4 regions of the Enterobacter hormaechei subsp. xiangfangensis genome follow, and region 1 is predicted to be linked to each of the others. Evidence: predicted binding sites of a transcription regulator. Region 1 holds the regulator's gene; each other region holds the start of a gene.

What was found. Region 1 encodes PhoB, which activates phosphate uptake and scavenging genes when phosphate is short. Its sites were predicted from a motif close to CTGTCATAAAACTGNCNNAT; they were not measured.
Region 2: the regulator PhoB is predicted to act here: its motif matches at 1,974-1,993, upstream of uvrB (excinuclease ABC subunit UvrB).
Region 3: the regulator PhoB is predicted to act here: its motif matches at 1,754-1,773, upstream of BFV63_RS02945 (esterase-like activity of phytase family protein).
Region 4: the regulator PhoB is predicted to act here: its motif matches at 1,656-1,675, upstream of pstS (phosphate ABC transporter substrate-binding protein PstS).

What each region holds. Positions count from the first base shown of each region.
Region 1 is NZ_CP017183.1:1,013,888-1,016,897, reverse strand. It holds gene phoR (phosphate regulon sensor histidine kinase PhoR) at 309-1,604, opposite strand; gene phoB (phosphate response regulator transcription factor PhoB) at 1,626-2,315, opposite strand; gene sbcD (exonuclease subunit SbcD) at 2,503-3,010, shown strand, end outside.
Region 2 is NZ_CP017183.1:1,412,314-1,415,323, reverse strand. It holds gene uvrB (excinuclease ABC subunit UvrB) at 1-1,742, opposite strand, end outside; gene BFV63_RS06665 (ABC transporter ATP-binding protein) at 2,492-3,010, shown strand, end outside.
Region 3 is NZ_CP017183.1:608,804-611,813, forward strand. It holds gene BFV63_RS02935 (NAD-dependent succinate-semialdehyde dehydrogenase) at 1-809, shown strand, start outside; gene BFV63_RS02940 (YfaZ family outer membrane protein) at 862-1,407, opposite strand; gene BFV63_RS02945 (esterase-like activity of phytase family protein) at 1,819-3,010, shown strand, end outside.
Region 4 is NZ_CP017183.1:4,645,649-4,648,658, reverse strand. It holds gene pstC (phosphate ABC transporter permease PstC) at 1-399, opposite strand, end outside; gene pstS (phosphate ABC transporter substrate-binding protein PstS) at 527-1,567, opposite strand; gene stgD (fimbrial protein StgD) at 1,814-2,890, opposite strand; gene BFV63_RS22160 (fimbria/pilus outer membrane usher protein) at 2,900-3,010, opposite strand, start outside.

The sequences.
Region 1 (3,010 bases):
GCTCCCGTCCTGGCGTGGCGAAGAATAGTTTTTCGATTTACCACGCAAATAAAGTCGGTCTGACAGTATATGGGGGGCAATTTAAACGCTTATAACGTTTAAAGGCAAGAAGGGATCGTAAAACCAGAACAATATGCCAGCATGAAAATCCAGACCAACATAATATGCCATGTATAAGAAAAACTCATGGCTAATCATGCGAACAAAAAAGCACCAGCCGTATAATATTCATCCGCGTTTCGCTTGACTGCAAAGCAAACGGGCCAGCAATCGCTGGCCCGTGGAAAGGTAGCCTGACACACACGCTGTCAGGCGCTTTTTTTGGCAATTAATCGTTCCGGAATCACGAAGCTAAAGCGCGTGCCCTTACCGAGGGTGCTTTCGATATTGAGCCGGCTTTCGTGGTGGCTGACGGCATGCTTCACAATTGCCAGCCCCAGTCCGCTTCCGCCGGTCTGCCGCGAGCGCGCCTTATCCACCCGGTAGAACCGTTCAGTGAGACGCGGGAGGTGTTCAGGCCCAATCCCCGGCCCGTTGTCCTCGACGCTAAACTCAGCGCCCGCCGGGGTATGCTGCCAGCGTACCGCGATATGCGTCCCTTTCGGGGTATGATTCACGGCGTTATAGACCAGGTTTGAGATAGCGCTTCGCAGCTCATCTTCACTGCCGAGCACTTTCAGCGTGTTATCAACGTCAAAACTCAGGGTGTGCTGATTATGACTCAGCGTTTGGGCTTCGCGCTCCACCACCCGCAACATCATCGGCACATCAATGATGTCATTTAGCGCCAGCGACGGGGCAGCCTCAATTTTTGAAAGCGTCAGCAGCTGTTTGACCAGCCCTTCCATGCGGAACGTCTGCTCCCGCATGGTATGCAGCGCTTTCTCACGCGGCGCCCCCTCAAGCGTTTGCTCCTGCATCATCTCCAGGTAGCCCTGAAGCACCGTCAAGGGCGTACGCAGCTCGTGGCTGACGTTGGCAAAGAAGTTACGTCTCGCGCCCTCAAGCTGGTGCATCTGGGTAACGTCCCGCGCCACCATCAGCCACTGCCGATCGCTGTAGGGCATCACGCGGATTTCCAGATGGCGACCGTTATTGAGCTTCAGATTGTGCGGGCGCGAAAAATCCCGCTTTTTCAGATACAGCGTGAACTCGGGATAACGCAGAAGGTTCAGGATGTTCTGACCATTATCATCCGGCCAGCGCAGGCCCAGCAGCTGTTGCGCGAGGCCATTGCACCAGAAGATGGTCCCTTCTTCCGTCGTCAGGATCACCGCGTCCGGCAGTGACTCCGCACCGCTACGAAAGCGTTTGATCAGGCTTCCCAGCTCACGACGGCGCTTTTTATTACGCATCTGCATCTGGTGCAGGCCGTAGAGTAGCGGTTCCCAGCTCCCGCTTCCCGGCGGAGGTGTCATACTTCTGTCGACCCACAGCCACCAGGAAAGACGCAGTAAATTCCAGAAATGCCAGACGAGCAATCCCGTCACGGCCACCAGTAAAAACCACGGCAGATAGCCAAAGATAGCCCCCAGAATGAGGGCCGGAATACAGCATAAGATCAGTTCAAAGACGAGCCTTTTCCATGACAGACGTTCCAGCACGCGTCACACTCCTGTCATTGTTCAGAAACGGGTCGAGAAGCGATAACCCGTGCCGCGGACCGTCTGTACCATGCGATCGTGGCCGCTCAGTTCCAGTGCTTTACGCAGGCGGCGAATATGGACGTCAACCGTTCGGTCTTCGACATAGACGTTAGTTCCCCAGACGTTATTCAGCAACTGTTCGCGGCTGTAAACGCGCTCCGGGTGGGTCATAAAGAAGTGCAGGAGTTTAAATTCGGTCGGTCCCATATCGAGGGGATTTTCACCGGTCATGACCCGGTGCGAGGTAGGATCCAGGCTCAGACCCTGCATCTCAATCACCTCTTCCACCGCCATCGGTGAAATACGGCGCATCACGGCTTTGATACGCGCCACCAGCTCTTTCGGGGAGAACGGTTTGGTGATGTAATCGTCCGCGCCGGTTTCCAGACCGCGCACGCGATCCTCTTCCTCGCCGCGCGCCGTCAGCATCACCACCGGGATATCACGGGTCATCGCCTCGCGTTTGATATGCTTGATAAACTGCAATCCGGAACCGCCAGGCAGCATCCAGTCCAGCAGGATCAGATCGGGCCAGGGTTCATTCAGCTGGTTCACCGCGCTGTCATAATCTTCCGCTTCAACCGGCTGGAAGCCATTTTGTTCAAGCACGAAGCACACCATTTCACGGATCGGAGCTTCATCTTCTACGACCAGAATACGTCTCGCCATACTTTGCCCTGTCTTATCGTATTTAAGTTACAAGTCTGTAATGCGGCGTCATTATGCGTCAGATTTATGACAGATTTATGAAAAACATTACCACTATAAATGGCAAACTGTTGTTTTATTACAGCGGTTATTTTCCGTTCCACGAAAGTTTATAATCCTGCTTTCTTATTATTGCCACGGATCTTTTATGCGCATACTTCACACCTCAGACTGGCACCTGGGTCAAAATTTTTACAGCAAAAGCCGCGCCGCGGAACATGAAGCGTTCCTGAACTGGCTGCTGGAGACGGCTCAGGCTCACGAGGTGGACGCGATTATTGTGGCGGGCGACATTTTTGATACCGGATCGCCGCCGAGCTATGCGCGTGAGCTATACAACCGTTTTGTGGTCAACCTCCAGCAAACCGGTTGTCACCTGGTGATTGTCGCCGGAAATCATGACTCGGTGGCGACGCTGAATGAATCCCGCGATATTCTGGCGTTCCTCAATACCACCGTGGTGGCCAGCGCCGGGCACGCGCCGCAGATCCTGAAAAAACGCGACGGCACGCCGGGCGCGGTGCTGTGCCCAATCCCGTTTTTACGTCCGCGAGATATCGTGCAAAGCCAGGCGGGTCTGTCCGGCAGCGAAAAACAGCAGCATCTGTTGCAGGCCATCACCCGCTATTATCACCAGCAGCATACGGAAGCCTGCG
Region 2 (3,010 bases), 400 kb from region 1:
TCTTCGTTATAGCGCTGCTGCTTCTCGCGACGACGTTCCGTTTCGCCAATCGCTTTGGCCATAGACGGGGTGATTTTATCCCCGTACAGGATCGCCTTCCCGTTGACGTTACGCGCGGCGCGGCCAATGGTCTGGATCAGCGAGCGCTCGGAACGCAGGAAGCCCTCTTTGTCCGCGTCCAGAATCGCCACCAGCGACACCTCAGGCATATCCAGCCCTTCTCGCAGAAGGTTAATCCCTACCAGCACGTCGAACTCGCCCAGACGCAGATCGCGGATGATCTCCATACGCTCCACGGTATCGATATCCGAGTGCAGATACCGCACCTTCTCACCGTGTTCTTCCAGATACTCCGTCAAATCTTCCGCCATACGTTTGGTGAGCGTGGTAACCAGCACGCGCTCGTTGATGGCGGAACGGGCACGTATTTCCGAGAGCAGATCGTCCACCTGCGTCGCCACCGGACGCACCTCGATAATCGGATCCAGCAGCCCGGTCGGACGCACCACCTGGTCCACCACGTCATCACCGGATTTTTCCAGCTCGTAGTTGCCCGGCGTCGCCGATACGTAGATGGTCTGCGGAGCAAGCGCCTCAAATTCTTCAAACTTCATCGGACGGTTGTCCAGCGCTGACGGCAGTCGGAACCCGTACTCCACCAGCGTCTCTTTACGCGCGCGGTCACCGCGGTACATCCCGCCTATCTGGGGGATCGTAACGTGGGATTCGTCGATCACCAGCAGGCCGTCCGCCGGAAGGTAGTCAAACAGCGTCGGCGGCGCTTCGCCCGGCCCGCGCCCGGAGAGGTAGCGCGAGTAGTTTTCGATGCCGGAGCAGTAGCCCAGCTCGTTCATCATCTCCAGATCGAACTGGGTACGCTGGCTCAGGCGTTGCTCTTCCAGCAGCTTATTGTTCGCCAGCAGCACCTTGCGGCGGTCCGCCAGCTCAATTTTGATCTCTTCCATCGCCTGCACGATACGCTCGCGTGGCGTCACGTAGTGCGTTTTCGGGTAGATGGTGAAGCGCTGGATCACCGACTCGACGTGACCGGTCAACGGATCGAACAGCGACAGGCGTTCAACCTCTTCGTCGAACAGCTCCACGCGCAGCGCCATGTCGTCCGATTCCGCCGGGAAGATATCAATCACCTCGCCGCGCACGCGGAAGGTCCCGCGCTGGAACGCCTGATCGTTACGGGTGTACTGCAACTCAGCCAGACGGCGCAAAATCGCCCGCTGATCGATGATCATCCCCTGCGTCAGGTGCAGCATCATCTTGAGATAAAGATCCGGATCGCCCAGGCCGTAGATCGCCGACACCGAGGCCACCACCACCACATCACGACGCTCCAGCAGCGCCTTGGTCGCCGACAAACGCATCTGCTCGATATGTTCGTTCACCGAGGCATCTTTCTCGATAAACGTGTCGGAGCTGGGAACGTAGGCTTCCGGCTGGTAGTAGTCGTAGTAGGAGACGAAATACTCCACCGCGTTTTCCGGGAAGAACTCTTTCATCTCACCATACAGCTGCGCCGCCAGCGTTTTGTTCGGCGCGAGGACCATCGTCGGACGCTGGAGATCGGCAATGACGTTGGCAATGGTGAAGGTTTTGCCCGAACCGGTAACCCCCAGCAGAGTCTGGTGCGCCAGCCCGTCCTCCAGCCCCTCTTCCAGGCGACGAATAGCCTCGGGCTGATCCCCGGAAGGACGGAAAGCAGAATTCAGTTTAAACGGTTTACTCATGGGCGACGACCTGATGACAGAATAAGCGGCAGGTGAGTAATTTTACTCGTTGTGGCCAGGATTGCCAGTAAAAAACACTGGATGAAAAACCAGTAGCGTGTCAGGATATTTAGCGTAGCGCAGAGAGGATTAGTGCGTTCGCGAGCCAAATTTCGACTGTGACAAAATAAAACACCAGCCTCAGGGGGTTATCCCCAGAACTATTACTTTTTTAACATTTGTCAAGGGCGGTTATGAAAGTTTTATGGCAACAGGTGTCGCTGGCGTTGAGGGAATTGCTTTTATCTAATTCGTTAAAAAATAAAGACTAATTTATTAAGCCGCGTTTCCCATCAATTTGGTCGTAACCCGCGTATTCTCTCGCTTATCGCGTGTTTTCTAACTCTAATGCACAAGGTTATCCACAGGAATAGTGGATAACTGCCTCCAGCCCGTACAGCATGCACTTCAGCAAATTCCCGGTTTTTCCCACGAAGCGGCAGTAAAAAATTTTTATCACTCTTTTTTGCCTGGAAAACGTTCATTTTTTCATAAGCAACTGGCGAGATCTTAATCACAATTCTGTCATTTCTCCTGCACCACGATTCGACATACGCGGCACCGGGAATGTGCATTTCGTATAAACGTACTGCTTTTGATAGTGAGTTATTCCTAAAAATGGCCTTTTTTTAATCATTATGAAGTTCCTGGCAGGCGTTTTGCAGACATCACTCTGTGCATCACCCCCACACATTTTTAAGGAGAGAAAGATGTTGAGTCTGCGTGCTGTAAATCAGTTTTACGGAAGCCAACATACGCTATGGAACGTGAATATCGATTTCCCGCAAGGCATCTGTACGGGCATTGTTGGCCTGCCTGGCATGGGTAAATCCACGCTCATGAACTGCATTACCGGAAAGGTGCCCGTTGAGAGCGGCACCATCATCTGGCATGAGGCTGGCGCGCCGCCGCGTAATTTGCTCAGCCCTGCGTCAGCATTCACGGCGCCGCCGACGATAGGCTACGTCCCGCAGGATCGGCGGATATTTTCCCAGCTGACCGTCGATGAAAATCTGCATATCGCTATGCGGGCGACAGGGAAACCTGACCCGACATCAAAAAGTGACGTGTATGCCCTGTTTCCGGAGCTCTATCCGCTGCGACAGAGCCGTGCCTCTTCGCTGTCCCCTGACGACCAGTATCAGCTGGCCCTCGCCAGTGCGCTGGTTAATCGCCCGCGCGTGTTGATTCTGGATGAGCCCATGCATGGCGCAGGGCACGGTTTCGCG
Region 3 (3,010 bases), 410 kb from region 1:
CCGAACAGGTGGCGAACATCATCGCCGACGATCGCGTACAGGGGGCGGCGCTGACCGGTTCAGAAAAAGCGGGTAGCGTGGTTGCGGCACAGGCTGCGAAACACATCAAAAAATCGACCCTTGAACTGGGCGGGAACGACGTCTTCGTGGTGCTGGACGATGCGGATCTGGAGAAAGCCGTGAAGATCGGCGTTAACGCGCGGCTTAATAACGCCGGGCAGGTCTGTACCGCGGCGAAGCGCTTTATCCTGCATGAAAAGATTGCAGACGCCTTCCTGAACAAATTCACCGAGGCGTTTAAGCAGGTGAAGATTGGCGATCCGCTGGACGAAAGTACCACGCTGGGGCCTTTGTCATCCAAAGACGCGCTGGAGACGCTAACTAAGCAGGTTAACGAGGCGGTGAAAAACGGCGCGAAGCTGCACCATGGCGGCAAGCCGGTGCAGCGTGACGGGAGCTTCTTTGAGCCGACCATCCTGACCAATATCTCGCGCGATAACCCGGCGTATTTCGAAGAGTTCTTTGGTCCGGTAGCGCAGATTTATGTGGTGAAAAACGACGACGAGGCGGTTGCCCTGGCGAACGACTCCCACTACGGTCTGGGCGGAGCGGTGTTCAGCCAGAACATCGAGCGCGCGAAGAAAATGGCGTCGCGCATTGAGACCGGGATGGTGTACATCAACTGGCTCACCGATACGGCGGCAGAACTGCCGTTCGGCGGCGTAAAACGTTCGGGTTACGGACGCGAGCTGTCGGATCTGGGGATCAAAGAGTTTGTGAACCAGAAGCTGGTGGTGGTGCGTAAGTGACGTAGTAATAAAAAACCTGCCGAAGGGCAGGTTTTTTTATCTATCAGGTGGCTTAGAAGCTCACGCCGCCGCCGAAGTAAGCGCCGTCTACCAGCGTGTGGTTTGGACGACCGTCTTTGCCATCAACGCTCACGTGGCGGTAGCCCACTTTCAGCGTAACCGGTTTGACCGGGGTCCAGCTTACGCCGCCGTTAGCTTCAACGTAGTTCTTCACGCTGTTGTTCAGTCCGTCTGGCGCAACGTAGCCTTCACCGAATACCCTGATGCTGTCGGTCAGGGCAACGTTCACACCGCCGCCGACCGGGAACGCCACGCCGTTATCGCCTTTCTTCGGGCCAACGTAGAGGGCCTTAGCGCCTGCGTTCAGCATTACCGGGCCGACTTCGAAATTGTAGCCTGCGCCCACGCCACCGGTCGTGGTGCCGTCGTCGGTGTTTTTCAGCCAATTACCTTCGGTGTAAAGACCGGAGGTTGATTTGCCCATTTCCACATTCAGATTGGTAAAGTTTTTACCCTGCTCAATGCTGCCGCCCATTGCCAGTGCGGAGCCCGATACGGCGGTGAGAGCAGAAAGGATGAGAACGTTAAGCTTTTTCATGCGTGTTTCCTCGTCATCAAATTAATCTGAGGGCACCTTAACAAGGGATGTTTATGACTGCAAATGTGATGGGTATCGCAGTTTTATGCTGTTTTTGTTGGTTTTTTTAATCTTAAATGTTGATGAGATGTTTTTATGGCAGATCGTCAATCCTCAATCCATTCGTGTTTAGGGAAAGTTTATATTTTTGGCTAAACGTTTAATGAACGAGGCGAAGAAAGCCGTTTGAGGTGAATTAATTAAGTTTCTAATAATTTCCAAAAGTATTTCGGCTGTCACAGATCAAGACAGAGGTTTACATTTCTGGTGATTGCTATACGTATTTCTTTGCCGATCCGCTGTCTTTTCATGTCATTTTTCTGACACGTTTCTTCATTACGTTGTTGGCTTCACTTACTGGATGCTAACAATATGAAAAGAAAAATTATTCCTGTGCTTATCGGTTGTGCGCTCTCTTTCTCTGGCCTGGCTGCGCAGCCTACCGCTGAGCGCTATATCGTCAGCTTCCCTGACGGCTCCCATGTGAAATACAGCGGCGCGTTTGCCGATGCGTTCCCGAACGGGCTCCCGGTGGGGATGGGTTCTGGTCTGCTGTTTACGGGCAAGCAGGGCGATGCGCTGACGTTTGCGACCGTGACCGATCGCGGTCCTAACGCGGATTCGCCAAAAATGGGGAAAAACGATGCCAAAATCTTTGTTACCCCGGATTTCGCCCCGCTGCTGATGACGATCCGCGTGCAAAACGGTAAAGCGGAGGCCGTGGACGCGCGACCGCTGCATGACGATAAAGGCGAGATCAACGGCCTGCCACTGCAAAGCGGTGTGATTGGTTCCACCAATGAAGTCGCGCTAAGCGACACCTTAAAAGTACTGAAAGGCGATAACCGCGGGCTAGATACGGAAGGCATCACGTCGGACGGGAAGGGCGGCTACTGGCTGTGCGATGAGTATGGCCCGTTCCTGATTAACGTCGACAGTAAAGGGAAAATCCTCGCGATCCACGGTCCGCAGGCGACGCAAGGGGAGAAGTCCATCGCGGGCGGTCTGCCAAACGTTATCAAATGGCGTCAGGCAAACCGGGGCTTCGAAGGGCTGACCCGCATGCCGGACGGACGTATTATTGCCGCCGTGCAAAGCACGCTGGATATCGACGGGAAGAGCAAAAAACAGGCGCTGTTTACCCGTCTGGTGAGCTTCGACCCGGCGACCGGGAAAACCGCGATATACGGCTACCCTGTCGACAGCGCGGCCTACAGCAAAAACAGCGACGCCAAAATCGGCGACATAGTGGGGCTGGATAACCACACCATCCTGCTGATTGAACAGGGTGAGGATAAAAATGACGCAATGCGTAACCTCATCTACAGGGTGGATCTGAGCAAGGCGAGCGATCTGGCCGCCTTCGACAAGCCGGGCGAATACCCGGAGTTTGATGATGAGAAAACGCTGGCGCAGCGCGGCATCACCCTTGCGGAAAAAACGCAGGTGGTCGATCTGCGTGCGCTGGGCTGGCAGCAGGAAAAGGCCGAAGGGCTGGCGCTGATTGACAGCAAAACGCTGGCGGTAGCGAACGATAACGATTTTGGCGTGAAGGTAGCGATGC
Region 4 (3,010 bases), 1.0 Mb from region 1:
AAACAGGCCCCACATGCCGTAAACGATACTTGGGATGGCCGCCAGCAGTTCAATGGCGATACCCAGCGGACGCCGCAGCCAGCCTGGCGCCAGTTCCGTCAGGAACAAGGCAATACCGAAGCTCACCGGAACCGCAATTAGCAGGGCGATAAAAGAGGTCACCAGCGTGCCGTAAATCGGCACCAGCGCACCGTAAATATCGTTCGGCGCATCCCACTCTTTGGTCCACAGGAAGGCGAAACCAAATTTTTGAATGCTCGGCCAGGAGGAGAAAATCAGGGACACGATAATGCCGCCCAGCAGCAATAGCACAATCAGCGCAGCCAGTTTCACCAGCGCGCTGAAAATCATGTCACCTTTTTTACCCGGAGGGTTAAATGCAGGCTTGGTTGCAGCCATAAATTACTCTTCTTTATGAGACGTCTTACGAATATGCCCGGTGGCGCTGACGCTTACCGGGCCTACAGAGTAAACCGTAGGGCGGGATCGCTGCGCGCCACCCGCCATCTTCGTTAAAAAAATCCTGTTAGTACAGCGCTTTACCGCTGCTGTCTTTCACGTTGGTTTTCCATGCAGCACGAATCTGCTCAACCACGCTGTCTGGCAGGCTGGCGTAATCCAGGTCATTAGCCTGTTTGCCGCCGTTTTTGTATGCCCAGTCGAAGAACTTCAGCACTTCTGCGCCCTGCTCTGGTTTCTTCTGCTCTTTGTGAACCAGAATGAAGGTGGTAGAGGTGATTGGCCACGCGTCTTCACCTTTCTGGTTAGTCAGGTCCTGAGCGAAGGATTTGCTCCAGTCAGCGCCTTTGGCGGCGTTGGCGAAGTTCTCTTCGGTCGGGCTAACCGGTTTGCCGTCGGCAGAAACCAGTTTGGTGTAGGCCAGATTGTTCTGCTTAGCGTAGGCGTACTCTACGTAGCCGATAGAGCCAGGCAGACGCTGTACGAAGGCTGCGATACCGTCGTTGCCTTTACCGCCCAGACCGGTTGGCCAGTTAACGGTAGAGCCGGAACCGACTTTAGATTTCCACTCTTCGTTCACTTTCGCCAGATAGCTGGTGAACACGAAAGAGGTACCAGAGCCGTCAGCACGACGAACCACCGCGATATTCTGCGAAGGCAGCTTAACGCCTGGGTTCAGCTTAGTGATGGCTTCGTCATCCCATTTTTTGATTTTGCCCAGGTAGATGTCACCCAGGGTTTTGCCGTCCAGCACCAGCTCGCCTGATTTCAGGCCAGGGATGTTAACAGCCAGCACAACGCCGCCAATCACGGTCGGGAACTGGAACAGGCCTTCCTGATTCAGTTTCTCATCAGACAGCGGAGCGTCGGATGCGCCGAAATCAACGGTATTCGCGGTAATTTGTTTTACGCCACCGGAGGAGCCGATACCCTGATAGTTGACCTTGTTACCGGTCTCTTTCTGGTAGGTATCCGCCCATTTGGCATACACCGGCGCAGGGAAGGTTGCACCAGCGCCAGTCAGGCTTGCTGCTGCGAAGGCAGAGAAAGCGCTCATCGATAAGGTCGCGGCGACAACAGTTGCGACAGTGGTACGCATAACTTTCATAATGTCTCCTGCAAGGATTTCGTAAATCATTGTTTAAGTGGCTACGATGAGCAAAATAGGACAAACAGGTGACAGATAAATGTACGAAATATGACAGTTTTATGACAATGAGAGAGTGTAAAATAAGCCACTGATATTAATGATTATTTGTTCAGGGGAGCATCATAGAGTTGTCATATAGAAAGGGCTAAGCCTGGTGCAAAAGAGGAAAAATGACAACGGCTGTCATAAACAGCCGTTGGGTGATTAATGTTCAATTTCCAGCGTGACCGTTGCGTACGCTTCAAACGTTCCAGGTTTTGGCTGCGCCCCCGTTGCGCTTGCAGGCGCAGCGGAAAAGGTAAGCGAATTGTTTTCGGCGCCGTTATTGTTTTCTCCCCTATCCATGTCCATCCTGCCGCCGTTGACGCTGACCTGACGATCCCACTTGTCGTATACCACAATGCCTACATCATCATTGCCGTTGACTTTCATCATCGTGGCATCGGCGTCGACAGGGTCTCCATGGAAAGTGGAGTAGACAATATTCTCATCCAGCATGCCTGTGCACTGTACCTGAATCGTCTTTTTTACCTTGTGACTCGTCACGGCGGTGCCTTTGGTAGCGGAAAATTCCGGGGCCGGGATTTTGCCAAAATCTATCTCAAGCGTCTGCCCGGGCGCTATCTCGCAATTTTGCGGCACGACGATATCGCCAGCGATTTTGATCTCTGCCATTTTTTCGGTGCTGGAGGTCGAGGAGGCCGCATCCAGCCCGCCATAAAGATCGGCGACTATCGTACCTGGCACACTCACCCGGCCAATAAACGGCTTGTTAATTAAGAATGATATTTTTATTTTTGAACCGGTATTGAGTGTTGGTTCGCTCCCTTCCTCACCAGGCGCATAACAATAGGAGCTATGAGACATTACGTTTGGTTCTGCGCTGAAAGGTACCGGTATATAATCTCTGCCGAGCACAAGTATCGACGTGGCGATGCTGAGGTTGTTATTAAGGGTAAAATAGGTATACCCGTTCTTTACCACATCTTCACTTAACGACGATCGTGCGGTGTAGTAGATTTGGCGAAAGCCCGTAGAGTAATGCGTAAGACAGTTGCATTGCGCTTTGTAACTCGCAGATGAACTGAGCGTTTCCAGATCCCTGATCTCTGTACCTGCTTTATTTTTATCCGCCGGGATCGACAGCCCGTTCAGATTAAGGTTATAGATATAAGCGCCACCTTCGGAGTGACAAATCCCGTCGCCCGTGGTGTACGCTTTGCATACTGGCGTTATAAATATTATCAACGCGCTTAAAAACAGAGGTGTCCTGAATTTCATCTTATTTCCCTATTGGCATACTGCCGATATTTGTATCAGTTCGACGCCTTCTGGCGGGGTAAAGTGGTAGTTAACCGGGCAGGTCATCGTGTTATCTGCGCCCCACTTCAGGACAAACGC